3 regions of the Ligilactobacillus agilis genome follow, and region 1 is predicted to be linked to each of the others. Evidence: predicted binding sites of a transcription regulator. Region 1 holds the regulator's gene; each other region holds the start of a gene.
What was found. Region 1 encodes NrdR, which represses ribonucleotide reductase genes. Its sites were predicted from a motif close to ACACNATATATNGTGT; they were not measured.
Positions count from the first base shown of each region.

Region 2: a site for NrdR is predicted at 2,705-2,720, ahead of pnuC (nicotinamide riboside transporter PnuC). Genes of this name have one in related genera too.
Region 3: a site for NrdR is predicted at 1,905-1,920, ahead of nrdD (anaerobic ribonucleoside-triphosphate reductase). Genes of this name have one in related genera too.

Region 1 covers NZ_CP104397.1:1,455,461-1,460,217, forward strand. The annotation lists gene N4597_RS07350 (replication initiation and membrane attachment family protein) at 1-1,055, opposite strand, end outside; gene nrdR (transcriptional regulator NrdR) at 1,080-1,541, opposite strand; gene coaE (dephospho-CoA kinase) at 1,582-2,181, opposite strand; gene mutM (DNA-formamidopyrimidine glycosylase) at 2,183-3,010, opposite strand; gene polA (DNA polymerase I) at 3,023-4,757, opposite strand, start outside.
Region 2 covers NZ_CP104397.1:757,789-762,545, reverse strand. The annotation lists gene N4597_RS03805 (AraC family transcriptional regulator) at 1-563, shown strand, start outside; gene N4597_RS03800 (NAD-dependent epimerase/dehydratase family protein) at 582-1,202, shown strand; gene N4597_RS03795 (nucleoside 2-deoxyribosyltransferase) at 1,284-1,790, shown strand; gene pnuC (nicotinamide riboside transporter PnuC) at 1,845-2,603, opposite strand; gene N4597_RS03785 (hypothetical protein) at 2,846-3,667, shown strand; gene N4597_RS03780 (nuclear transport factor 2 family protein) at 3,772-4,194, opposite strand; gene N4597_RS03775 (C69 family dipeptidase) at 4,278-4,757, opposite strand, start outside.
Region 3 covers NZ_CP104397.1:1,655,032-1,659,788, forward strand. The annotation lists gene nrdD (anaerobic ribonucleoside-triphosphate reductase) at 1-1,822, opposite strand, end outside; gene N4597_RS08355 (TIGR01440 family protein) at 2,037-2,600, shown strand; gene N4597_RS08360 (ammonium transporter) at 2,672-3,973, opposite strand; gene N4597_RS08365 (phosphoenolpyruvate carboxykinase (ATP)) at 4,184-4,757, opposite strand, start outside.

The sequences.
Region 1 (4,757 bases):
ATATTAATCACCGCATTAGGTAGGCTTTGTCGTTCGACTAAATTTTGAACCAAGTAGCGCTCATTTTTAGTCGCAAAGGTACCCATGTCCGTCTTTAATTTCTCTAAAAATTCAAGGGGTAAGTAGGCCCGACAAGCTGCTATTAATTGTAAATCTTCAGTGGTCATTCCACTATTATCCACCTTGGCAGGCGGTGCCACTTCTGTTTGGATACTGGCCTTTAAATTTAACCGACTCTCAAACTGCTGGTTAGCTAATTGCTTAAATTTCAGCAAGTCAACTTGCCCTGTTTGGACATTGGCCGCCTGCTCTAGCAGCTGCACTATCTGTAACTCATCTAAGCCATAAAGGAGGTGGACCGTTTTTAGGGCATCATAGTGCTCTACTAATACCTGGGCATTTATAAAGGATTTAGTCAATAGTTGCTGTAAGAACTGCTTGTCTAGGTCATCTTCTAAATTAGCAACCACCTTACTTGCAGCAACTTTTTGCCCACCAATCACTTTGGGGGTATATAAATTATCTGTCTGTGTTAACTTATACACCTCTAATAAATTTTTGGTAATTTCCACCGCCTGAGGGTGATTTAGTTGCTTAGGATTGTACTTTCTTTCGAGTTGTTCAAATTGTCTTTGCCCCACCGTTTCCAACAGCAAGGCGGCCATCAAATCATCAGTAAAAAAGCTCTGCCCCATCAATGGTTGTTGGACTTCATAGATGTAGAGCTTGCCTAAAGAATCCTCTTGCATATAAGTTTTCAAAAGGCCTAGGGCCTCTAACTTAATGCGCGCCTCATAAAAAGTTGGCAAATCTACACCTAGGTTCACCAGTAATTCTTTATGCGCCTTGCGCTTAGACAAAAGTGGCTTATAATCAACATTGGCGCTCAAAAAGGCATACACCCCGTAAGCACTTACCCCCATTAATGGCTGGTACAATGGTAATGCCTGGCTGACCATTTCTAGATTCAACCAGGTCTTAGCCGTTATTATAAAACCGGCTTGCACATCCAAGTCTTTCCAGCCGGCAACAATTTCACGCCCGCTCCTTAACATCGCCTCTACCTTCTTTATTAATTATTAATGATGCTCTCTATCCATCAATTCATTTAATTCATCAGCAAAAGCACGCATATCCTTAAATTGGCGGTAAACACTGGCAAAGCGAATATAGGTTATCTCGTCAACATCTACCAAGATATCCATTATATACTGTCCAATTGCTTGGCTAGAGATTTCGTTTCCCCCAACTGCTCGGACCTTAGCTTCAACTTGATCAACAATTTTCGTTATTTCATCCATGCCAACAGGCCGTTTTTCAGCCGCCCGCATAATCCCCCGTAAGATTTTATCACGACTAAACTCTTCACGCGTTCCATTTCTTTTAATTACTAGTAATGGGGTTACTTCAATTCGTTCAAAGGTTGTAAACCGATAACCACACTGTTCGCATTCACGGCGCCGCCGAATAGCATGCCCATCATCAGCGGGCCGACTATCTACTACCCGTGAACTATTATTATGACACTGGGGACACTTCATTGTTCCTCACCTCAGTATTAATTCTTAAAATTTATGCAAATCAGCATAAAGCTTCTATCTTAAGCCATTTTAGCACTTGTTGATAGGTTTCAGCAACGCTTTTAGAATTGTCAATTAAAACATCCGCTAACTCATTACGCTTACTTGCTGGCAACTGGTTAGCAATTCTTTTATGAGCTTCAGCTGCGCTTAGATTATCCCGCTTCATTACCCGTTCAAGTTGCAACTTGCTTGGGATTGTTACTACCATTACTTTGTCACATAAAGTCTGATATCCTGTTTCAAACAGGAGGGGGATATCTAAAACAACCAGTTTAACTTGGGCTTTTTTAGCTGCCTCTATTTCACGTAAAATCTCTGCCCTAATTAGCGGCCCGGTAATGTCGGTTAGGTTTTTGAGCAATTCCTTATTGCTAAAAACTAACTTACCTAATTTCTTACGGTCTAATTCACCGCTGGCAGTAAGGATTTCTTCACCAAACTTAGCCACAATCTGCTTTAAACCACTACTCCTTTTAGCCACCACCTGCCTAGCAATCAAATCAGCATCTATAATCAAGGCACCATTTTGGGCTAAATAAGCACTAACAGTCGATTTACCACTGGCAATTCCACCGGTTAATCCTAAAATATAAGTCATTTTACTTCACCTGTTGACAGTGAGGGCAAAAATGCGTCCCCCGTTGTGCGAGCACTATTTTTTCGATTGGCGTTTGACAGCGAGGACAAGGCTTGCCTGTCTGACCGTAAGCATGTAGAGCGAATTGGAAGGAACCCGTCTGCTCAAAGGCATCGGTATATGAACGAATGGTGGTTCCCCCTGCTTCAACTGCTTTGCTTAACTCCTCAATTGTGTTGTCATGAATCGCTTGGGCTTGCTTGCTGGTTAACTGGTTACAAGGGGTAGCGGGATGGACCTTACTTAACCATAAAATTTCATCAGCATAAATATTACCAATGCCCACCACTAAATTTTGATCTAATAAAGCCGGTTTGATGGCCTTTTTCTTTTTTTGCAACTGTTCATAAAATGTTGCAAAGGAAAATTCAGCCGCGGTCGGTTCAGGTCCTAGTTTGGCTAAAGACTTGACCGTCTGCTCACTTCCAGTCTGCACTAATTGCATGCGCCCAAACTTCCGCACGTCATTGTAACGCAACTGGCGCCCGTCAGCCAAAGTAAAAATAACGTGCGTGTGTTTTTCAACAGGCGCGTCCGCTTGTCTGACAAAATATTTACCTTCCATCCGTAAATGCGAAATCACAGTCCACTCATTACTAAAACGTAACAGCAAAAATTTCCCCCGTCGGTCAATTCGCTCTAGCGTCTGCCCGGTTAAACGCTGCTTGAATTCATCACTAGCTCCTATAATCATTTTCGGATATAAAACTTCTACTTGGCTCACCTTACTTCCAGCTACTAAAGACATTAAGCCCCGTCTAACTGTTTCAACTTCTGGTAACTCTGGCATTTAATTTCCCCCTTACTTAGCATCGAACCAACTGCGTCCATGCTTGCTTTCAACTTTTAACGGCACCGTTAATTTAACCGCCGAATCCATCACCTCTGGGACTAGGCGTTCTAAAATTGGAATTTCTTCTTTTGGCGCTTCAAAAATCAATTCATCATGCACTTGGAGTAACATTTTTGCAGCTAAGTTTTCTTTAGCCAACATCTCGTTCATCCTAATCATGGCAACTTTGATAATGTCTGCTGCACTCCCTTGAATTGGCGTATTCATTGCAGTTCGCTCAGCAAATGACCGTAAATTAAAGTTCTTGGCATGAATGTCGGGCAGATAACGCCGCCGCTTAAACAAGGTTTCGACATAGCCTTGCTTCTTAGCTAGTGCAACACTCTTTTGCATATATTGATGCACCCCAGGAAAGGCGGCAAAGTAGTTATCAATAAATGTCTTTGCCTCTTTATTGGTAATCCCAATGTTTCTAGCTAACCCAAAATCACTAATCCCATAAACAATTCCAAAGTTAACGGCCTTAGCTTGTCGCCTTAAATTAGGGGTTACTTCATCCGGACTATCTAAGTTAAAAATATTCATTGCGGTGTTGGCATGGATATCGAGCCCACTCTTGAAGGCCGCTTGCATGTTTTCATCTCCCGAAATATGAGCTAGAACCCGTAATTCGATTTGTGAGTAATCGGAAGAAAAAATCTCCCAGCCGGGCTTACTTGGAACAAAGGCCTGGCGAATCTTCCTACCTTCCTCTAACCTAACCGGAATATTTTGCAAATTAGGATCTACAGACGACAATCTTCCCGTGGCAGTTAGGGTTTGCGTATAACGCGTATGCACCTTATGGTCAGCCTCATCAGCCACTTTTAATAAACCTTCAACATAGGTCGATTGTAACTTGGCTAACTGCCGGTATTGTAAAATATTATCAACGATTGGAGCCTGGCCTTGTAATTTTTCTAAAATTGGAGCAGCGGTCGAATAACCTGTTTTAGTTTTTTTAGCGTAAGGCAAACCTAAATCCTCAAACAAGACCGTGCCTAATTGCTTAGGTGAGTTAATGTTAAATTCCTTACCTGCCTCTTGATAAATAACCTGCTCGATTTCCGCCAACCGCTCTTTAAATTTACTTTGCATGCTTTCTAAACAATCGGTGTCTACTTTAATTCCAGCTAATTCCATTTCCGCCAACACTAACGAAAGTGGTCGTTCCATTTCAAAGTAAAGCTGTTCTTGTTGATTAGCCTTTAACTGCTGGTATAAATCCGCCTTTAATGCCGCAATCGCTTTGACCTTATGAACCAAATGCTTGAAGTAAACAGCATCGTCACTTGGGAGCTTAAATTTTGCCCCCTTACCATAAACCACTTCATCACTGGCTATTTCCTGGTAGCCATGAGCCTGAGCTAAGATTCCTAAATCATTGCTATTTTCACTGTTGTCTAATAAGTAAGACACTAATAGTAGGTCAAAATCCACCCGAGCTAACTCTAACCCTAAGCGCTTTAAGCCTACGTAAGTGCGTTTGCCATCAAAAACGTCTACGGCTTGCTTAGCCAAAAGCTCCTTTAAGGCTGGTTGCTTGAGTAGCTGGCAGTTGCGGCTAACAAAATAACTGTCATCTAGCTTTAAACTAAAGCCGGTTAACTCGGCTTTATGGTAATTAGGACCATCCATTTCTAAATAAAAGGCTACTTCCTTAGGCTGCCGCTCAGAAATCAGGTCCAAATTAGCCGCGGTTAAG
Region 2 (4,757 bases), 700 kb from region 1:
GGATTGGGTTAACTGGGATTAAGATTGCCAATATTTTTGCAGCTTCTAAGCTAGCGGGAAACTACTACCTCAAAGCCACCAGCCAATCTAACTTTGCTAAAAGCTTTCAAAGGTTGTTTGAGGTCCTCCACCAAAAAACTAGTCTGGCTAACAACCTACTAGTTGAAAACTTAACTTACGAGATGTTTTACCACCTCGTAACCGAATTTCCTCACACTAACACCGACCCTAGCCAAAATCGACCCGCCCAACAATTTGAACTTGCCGTCCGTTACTTAGAAAATAATTACACCTATAACTGCACCATTGAAGACCTTTGTGTCTCCTTATCGCTTTCACGTAGCTATATTTATAACTTGTTTCAAAAATTTGCACACACGAGTCCCCAAAAGTTGTTGACCCAAATGCGGATGGAAGATGCCAAAAGTAAATTGACCTCCAGTAACCAAAGTATCCAAGAGATTGCCGACCTCGTTGGCTACCATGATACCTTCACTTTTTCTAAGGCCTTTAAGCGTTACAGTGGTTACAGTCCGTCCACTTACCGTAAGCATTTTTCTTAATTTATGGAGGGAATTTAAATGAAAATTACAGTCGCAGGGGGAACCGGCCTGGTTGGCCAAAGCATTTTGACAGAGCTTAGGCACCACCCCGAATATGAACTACACAGCCTGTCACAAACTGGCCGGCGACCAACCTCTATTCCAGGCGTTACTTACCACGCCGTCAACTTACTAGCCGATACGTCATGGCAGCAACTAATTGAAACTTCTGACTGGGTTATTGACTGCGTCGGCATTTTATTTGAGAATCGCCGTAAACAAATAACCTACCAGACTAGTAGCGTCTTACCTGCTAAAAAACTCATTGACACTCTTGCTAACACCTCCGGTAACTTCCTTTATGTTTCTGCTAACTACGCCCCCTTTTTCTTAAAGGATTACCTGGTGACTAAAAAGGAAGTTGAACTTTACGCTTACAATCGCTTGGGTCAGCGGGCCGTTTGTGTTTTTCCTGGAATTGTTTATTCTAAAAAGCGGCTTAGTAATTATTACCCGGCCCTCATCATCGCTAACCTAATACGGACTGGGTACTTTAACTGGCTAACTAAGATTCGTCCTATTAGTAGCCAAGCCTTTGCCCACGAAATTTTAAGAATTATCACCGGCTTACCTTCACCCTTACGCAATCGAATTCCCTAATTTCCCGGGAAATACTGATTAACCTTAGTGGCTAATCATGCTAAACTTAGTTTAGATTATTATTGAAAGGAAGTTTTCACTTTGAAAAATACCGACCCAGTTGCTAACACCAAAATTTACTTGGCTACTAGCTTCTTCAACGAAGAACAACGGGCCCGCATTCCCCAAGCTTTAGCCCAACTAGAAGCTAACCCGACTGTTGGCGTTGTTCACCAACCATTCGATTTCCAATATAAAGACGCACGGATAGACTCCGATCCTGCTGGTGTCTTTGGCAGCCTCGAATGGCAAATTGCCACTTACAATAACGACCTCAACGCGGTAGGAACTTCCGATGTCTGCGTTGCTTTATACGACATGGATCAAATTGACGAAGGAATTTGCATGGAAATTGGCATGTTCGTCGCCCTCCATAAACCTATCGTCTTACTCCCCTTCACCAAAAAAGATAAGTCAGCCTATGAGGCCAACCTAATGTTAGCGCGGGGAGTAACTACCTGGTTAGAGCCTAATGACTTTAGTCCCCTAAAAGATTTCAACTTTAATCACCCGATGGCTCAACCTTTCCCACCATTCAAGGTCTTCTAACTAGCCTAAAAAATTACCCAGTAAGAATTTAGCACCATTCTTACTGGGTAATTTTTATTCAGCTAATCTAAACCAGCCTTTACGGCTAAATAAGGCATACATATCGTTCAAAAAGAACACACTGTAACTAAAAATCAACGCAAAGTTGCCGTCACCTTGAAGCATCGTTTGAAACCACAATGCAATCGTAAACAGGGATGCTAGCGTCCACACAAAGAATTGCTCCCTTTTCCGGTTTAATTCTAACAAAGAACCGGTAATTGCCATTGCAAGGTTTAAACTATCTAAAAAGACCCGCGGATCACTTGTCAAACTAAAAAGTAAGTAGGTTATTAACCAAGTTACGAGGAAAAATAGGCCATATTTAATCCACTCAAGTCCTGATTCAAATTTTTCCACTTGAATGTCATCATTCCATTTAGGATCTAAGATACAAAATAAATCCAAAAAGATTAAATACCCTAATTGTTCAAAGGCTGTCGCGTAATTACCGGCAATAAAGCCCGTCGTTGCAATCGCTAAGGCAGAAATTGCCCCGGCCCAGCCCTGAATTCCTGACCGGTTAGAAATTCCGATTACACAAGCAACTGAGAGGTTCCCCCCAATAAAAGCAATTACAGCTAGTAGCGGCGTTTGCTTAAAGGACTGTCCTAAAGAAATAACTTGCAAGATAAAGTTAAAGCCTAACAACCCATAAGAAAATCTTCCCCATCCTTGGCATTGTTGCCATAACCACGCAAAGTAGCCCTTTCTAAAAATATTTTTTGAATAACTGCTAAAATTAGTTAAAACGTCATAGTAACGTGCAAACATCTTCTCTTACCCTTCATGCTAAATTTGATCAAGCTTAATCTAGTTTTGCAAAACAACGTGCTTAATTATACCCAAGGTTTAGTGTAAATACAAGCCTCTTCCCACTACATATTGTATTCTATTTTTAGAATGGCACTATATTTTGTGCAAAACCCTTTTACTAAAATCCTTATTTTCCCTAGACAGACCAGCAATTTGACCTTATACTTTTAACTAGAAACTTTTAGCAAACGAGGTTAATCATGGCAAAAAAGAAACTCAGTAATAAAAAATTACTTCACCAAAAAAAGGCTAACGAACGGAAAGTAACTGGTATTAAAAAGACGGACAGTGCCATTACCCCTATGAACTTTATCTCCCAAGAACAGTTCATAAATGAGGCAACTAAACTGCTACAAAAGGTTAAGCAAAGTGATAATCCGACTAACATCGCCACTTTCCCGGCCCAACTTTACCCTGAACGCAAGGCTTTGGCCCGGCTTTTGCAAGGCTACATCTTAGCGGATGCTAACTTAAAAGCTACTGACCAATTAACCAACCTTACCGACTACCAAAATCAAAACATCCTCGTCCGCGGCTTAGTCGTCGACTTCATTCCAGGTGCTAGCGACGAAGAAGGTCGTTTGGTTATTCAAGCTCCAACTATCATTGCCCACAACAAGGACGGTCAAACCAGTTGGAATTATTTAACGGAGCCACTAGCACTAGCCCCTAGCTACCAATTGGCTTTAAAGGACATTCTCTCAGCCAGTGACAATGTGCGTGTAAGTATTGGGGACTACATCATTTTAGACACCCTTGTTACCGCTAAAGAAACTCTTAGTCAAATTGCAATTGTCGATAGTGGGCTAATTATCACCACTAAACACGGTTTCAACACCTTGGATAGCATTTCGAGTGCCTTTCCGCGTAAGAAGGACTTCCTCTTTGAATTTACCGACTTACCAAATAACCCTGGTCAATGGGGCTTAGTCTTGAATAACGAAGGCCTTACCTACTGGAGTCCCCTTGCCTCTAGAAGTGAACAGGTCGACCCTAAACACCTAGCTGAATTCAATAACTAAAAAAAACAGGCTGTAAAAGTAAGCAATGTGCCCTTACAGCCTGTTTTAATTTATTAATAATCACGTTTTTTATAGTTCAGCTAAGAATTTAGCTTAAGCAATGCTTACAGCCAGTCTACCTTTTCATCCCTAAATTGCGGTCTATCCGCCGCCACTTGGTAAGGATCATAGTTATCACTTTTGCAGCCATATTCTTTTAGAAACTGAACCTTATTATCTTTAGTCCACTTAAGCAGCGAAATTCCATCGAATTCCGTGACTTCGCTGTTTTTCATTTGACATCTAAACTGCCATTCAACCACAGTTTGATTTTGTTTATGGAAAAACTGGCCAATCTCCCAGGAAAGCACGGTTCCACGCGTGTTCCATTCATCAAACCAGTGCTTAATTTCTGCATTACCGTGATACTTAGGTCCCCAACTTTCAACATAAATGGCATTAGCCGTAAAAAGCTTCAAAATTCCTAAATCTTTCTTTTGCAGCCACATCTGAAACCATAACCGAATGAGTTCTTCCCTTTGATTCACAACTAACCACCTCATTAAGTTAAACTCGCCAACTAATCTTACAATTAGTACGGCGCCGGTATTTCTAATGCAATTTGGGCTAATTAATCAAGTAAATCATATTTAAGTTGCATATGTGCATGTCCTTCTTCAACCATCTTTCCCAAAAGCTCAACCGTATTAGCAAAGGTTAAATCTGCCATCTCTTGGTTAGCCTTAGTTAGGCAAGCTTGGAGTTGGGTGCCTTGTAATTCTCGAGCCAGTTTATCTGTTTGGTGTTGAACTTGATAGCAAGCAGCTACGGTTTTTTGTTCAAATGCACTCTCTAGCTCACCGTAAAGCTTAAAGTTAGTATCACCCAACTGCGACATTAACTTATTCAACCAAAAAATACTTTGCAAATTGAATTTTGAGCCTGTGTCCCTAAAAGAAGCAGGGGTATCCACAATGTTAGTGTAAAATGGCACCATTGCATTAAATGTGTTAGGCCCAAAACCAAGCCACTGCACACCCGCTAACCCAGCCGGCACATCATTACGGATTTGTAAAATATGCGTTTCAAAATTACGGTTGATTCCAATTGG
Region 3 (4,757 bases), 200 kb from region 1:
CTGCATAGCGAGGATAGTCCATTTCAAAGGTTAACTTTTCAAATGGGCTTGGATGTTTTCTGACGTCATAGTGGAAACTATTAGTGTAGTATTCCTTATCCGTCACATCCTTAACCTTGCCAAACTTTTGCAAGTCTAGGCGACAAAAACGATCAGTTAGTGACTCACTTGGAGTTGAATAAACACTATAATGATAACCTGATTCCTGTGACCATTGCTTGCAGGCCTGGGCTAAGCGTCTTACAATTTCAACCGTAAAATCATGCGCCGCTTGGTTATGCTCCCAATTGGGGCCATAAAAAGTAGTCGCAACTTCATACAAACCAATATATCCTAGTGAAACCGTGGCCCGCTCGTTCTTAAATAACTCCGCCACTGACTGATTAGGTTTAAGCCGCTTTCCAAATGCCCCATACTGATATAAAATCGGAGCATTTTCCGGTTTAGCATCTAAGGTCCGTTTCACTTTAAAAGCTAACGCTTCCTTGGCAAGTGCAACCTTTTCTGCGAAAATTTGCCAAAAAAGTTCTTGGTCTCCCTTAGCAAACAAGGCAATCCGCGGCAGGTTAATGGTTACCACCCCTAAATTCATCCGCCCTGAATTGACCTCTTTTCCAGTTTCATCACGCCAGCCTTGTAGAAACGACCGACAACCCATTGGCGCCTTGAAACTGCCAGTAATTTCCTTAATCTTGTCATACATTAAAACGTCTGGATACATCCGCTTCGTCGCACATTTAACGGCCAGTTCTTTAATATCATAATTAGGTTCCCCGGGCTTTAAATTAAGTCCCGCCTTAATCGTAAAAACTAATTTAGGAAAAATAGCGGTCCGTTTTTCCCGGCCCAAACCAGCAATTCTAATCTTCAGAATAGATTTTTGAATTTCTCGTGCTATCCAAGAGGTCCCCAAACCAAAGCCAAGGGTCGTAAAAGGAGTCTGTCCCTGGGAAGAAAAGAGCGTATTAATTTCATACTCTAGTCCTTGCATCGCATCGTAAATATCCTTTTTGGTCCGCTTTCTTGCAAATTCAATTTGCTTTGCTTCAGTGCTGATATATTCCTTAGCTTCAACCAAATGTTTTTGATAATTCTTTTTAGCAAATGGTTCTAAAACCTCATCGACTCTATCAGCAGAGCAACCCCCATACTGACTAGACGCAACGTTAGCGATAATTTGTGCCATTTGCGCTGTGGCAGTTTGAATCGAATGAGGGCTTTCAACCTCCGCATTCCCAATCTTAAAACCGTTGGTTAACATTTCTTTAAAGTCAATTAAACAACAGTTAGTCATTGGACTTAACGGCGTATAGTCCAAGTCATGGTAATGAATATCACCACGCAAATGAGCCTTGGCTACGTGTTCGGGCATCATCTTTAAACCTAATGTCTTTCCCACCGTTCCGGCCGTCAAATCTCTTTGTGTATTAAAAACCCGACTGTCCTTATTAGCATTTTCATGCACTAAGCGGGGATCATTAGCTTGCAATTTCTCTAGCCGCACCTTAGGGTCAGTCGCCTCTTGCCACTTCACTTGTCGTTCTTGGTAGACCTGATCGTACTTGGCTACTTCATCATCAAAGCCATTTTCAAGTAAGACCTGCCTAAAAATCGCCCTCATTTGCTTAGCAGTTACAACCTCTTCAATCCCTAAGGCTTGGAACATTTGACTTAATAAGAAATTTTGGTCTGCCTTTAATCCTAAAACATCCAATAAATATTCCAACTTATACAACATGAAGGGCATTTCTTCACCATCACACTTAATAAATTTGGTTGGCAAAATCAAACCTGTAACCACTTTCTTTGTTTGTACTTCCATGATTATCATCCCTTCAATCAATCAAAACTTATTTCTCCAAAAAATAATTACCACAGTATATTCTATACCACCAGTATAACAAACACAATATATTGTGTAAATAAAATAAAAATCGCACAATATATTGTATAAAATTATTACTGGCAATTTTTTATACATTCTGCTTGATTAAGGTTATAATGGGGAATAAGTAAGTAGGAAAGAAGGTCTTTTGATGACACTTGACTTAGAAAAAATCAAAACCCAAGTCCAGACCGGTTTAAAAGAATTGCTGGCTCAAGCTAACCTTGAAGCCGGGGACATTTTTGTACTAGGCTGCAGCACTAGTGAAATTCAAGGAGAACATATCGGTAAGGACTCTAATATTGAAGTTGGACGTACCGTAATTGCTGCCCTCCTTGAAATCTTGCGTCCCTTACAAATTAACTTGGCAGTTCAAGGCTGTGAGCACTTAAACCGCGCCCTAGTGGTTGAAAAAGCGGTTGCTAAAGAAAACCAGCTTGAAATAGTCACCGTCTACCCATCACTTCATGCGGGTGGGGCCGGTCAAATCGCCGCCTTTGAACAATTTACAGATCCAGTTGAAGTAGAACATATTACCGCCAAAGCTGGCATGGATATAGGCGACACTTCCATTGGCATGCACGTTAAATTCGTGCAAATCCCGGTTAGAACCTCTGTTAAAGAAGTCGGGGCAGCCCACACCACTTACTTGCGCTCCCGGCCTAAATTAATTGGAGGCAAACGAGCTAAGTACGAATGGAATCCGTTTAATTAATCGCAACAAAAAGAAGTCTGTAATTCTTACTACCAAGAACCACAGACTTCTTTTTTGCGATTAACCTAAATTTAATTGTACTTGTTAGTCAAACGTTCAAGTTGCCCCCTAAACTCGTGGGGGTAACGCTCAATCGTATGCTGCTCATCTACCAAGTAGTCTGCACGTTCCCCGTGCTCGCTTCTATCTAGGCCAATCAATTCTTCTTGTTGACTTACCCGCATCTTAATTACCAGCCTCAAAGCCGGAATTAACAGCAAGCACATTAAGCTAACAAATCCAATCGTTGCTAACGTCCCTAGGAGTTGTATACCTAACAAGTGCCAACCTCCACCATAACATAAGCCATTCTCACTAATGGTCGGGTTAACGGTCTTAGTTGCGAACGCTCCCGTTAAAACGGAACCAACGATTCCCGACACACCGTGACACCCAAACGCATCTAGCGGATCATCAAAACTAAGTTTGGGTTTCACATAGGTAACAAATACAAAGCTGACTAGGCTACACAAAAAACCAATCAAAACAGCACCAACGCTAGTTACATACCCCGCTGCAGGTGTAATACCAACTAGGCCACATAAAGCCCCTGTACAAACTCCAACTAAACTCGGCTTACCGCTCAGATAGATATCCAATCCCATCCAAGTAAGCATCGCAAATGCCGCTGCAACCGTCGTGACTAAAAAAGCGTTAACCGCTAGGCCATTGATTCCTAAAGCAGAACCGGCATTAAAACCATACCAGCCAATCCAAAGAATGGCGGTTCCACATAAAACCCACGGCAAATTATAGTGGCTAGTCTCTTTTTTTAGCCGTTTGCCAAGAAAAAGAGATAATAATAAGGCGGTAATGCCGGCGTTAATGTGGACCACAGTCCCCCCAGCAAAATCTAGCACCCCTAAGTTAGCTAAAATTCCCTTTGGTGACCAAACCATGTGAACTAGGGGATAATAAATTAATATCGACCAACCAACAATAAATGCCAGTAGGTAATTAAATCTCATCCGACCTACGATTGCCCCCACAAATAAGGCGGGCGTAATCAAAGCAAACATCATTTGAAAACTTAAGTAGGTACCGGTATCTAGACCTTGTTTAGGCAAAGTCACCTTACTTAAGTCCAAACCACTTAAAAATGGATGTTGCAGCTTACCAACAATTCCAAACAGATTGCCAGTAAAACTTAAATCATACCCAAAAGCTATGTAAATGATAACCGCTAACCCACAAATAATAAACACGGATAACATTGTGTTAACAACATTTTTCTTAGAAACTAAACCACCATAAAAGAAGGCCAAACCTGGAGTCATAAAGAATACTAAAATCGTTGAAATAATAATAAATGTCGTATTGGCTTCGTTTAACATCGCAACCACTCCTCTCTTATGTCAGAAATTATAACTTAGTTTTAATTTTTTACTACTGAAAATTAGGTTCATTAATACTTTTTTAATATTCAAGCCGTTAACATTCGGGTTTTAAGTCGCTATATCTCGGTTTTATGTTATTAAAAGTTACATAAAAAGGGTATCTCTATCAATCAACTTAGATAGAGATACCCTTTACTAACTTTTACTTTAAGCTAACGCTTGTAACAAACGCTCTAATTCAGTTAAAATCTCTGCTGGTAAGGTATCAGTAGGATGTGCTTCGTTATAATCCTTGACCCAATCACGTCTAATTTCTAAGCGAGTCTTCAACTTCAACAAGTAATCTTGGTCAGTAAAATCAACTGGATAACCTTCGATTGGCATGTAGGATAAATCTTCTAACTTACCAAACTGTTGCCAACCTTCTTGTTCGTTAACAACCGCTTCTAAAACGCCTAGCGTTACTTCTTTATTAATATCAATTCCATTAAAGGCGGCGGTATTAACAATGTAACAAGCCACGTTACGTTTAGCAAATAGCTCTTTAAAATCATGATAGTCTTCTGAAAGTGAATAAGCCCTAAACGGATCCGCAAATGGTTCAATTACTAAGGCATTTTTATCCGCAGCACCAACTACATTTTCGGCGTTAGAACGTTTAGTAGCCAGCGTAACCCCAAAGGTCGCCGCTGCAGTTGGATTTTCTAGCCTTACAATCGGTGGTAAACTATCATCCTTCATAATCCAAAAGATAGCGTCCATCGGACTAGCCTCTTTATCA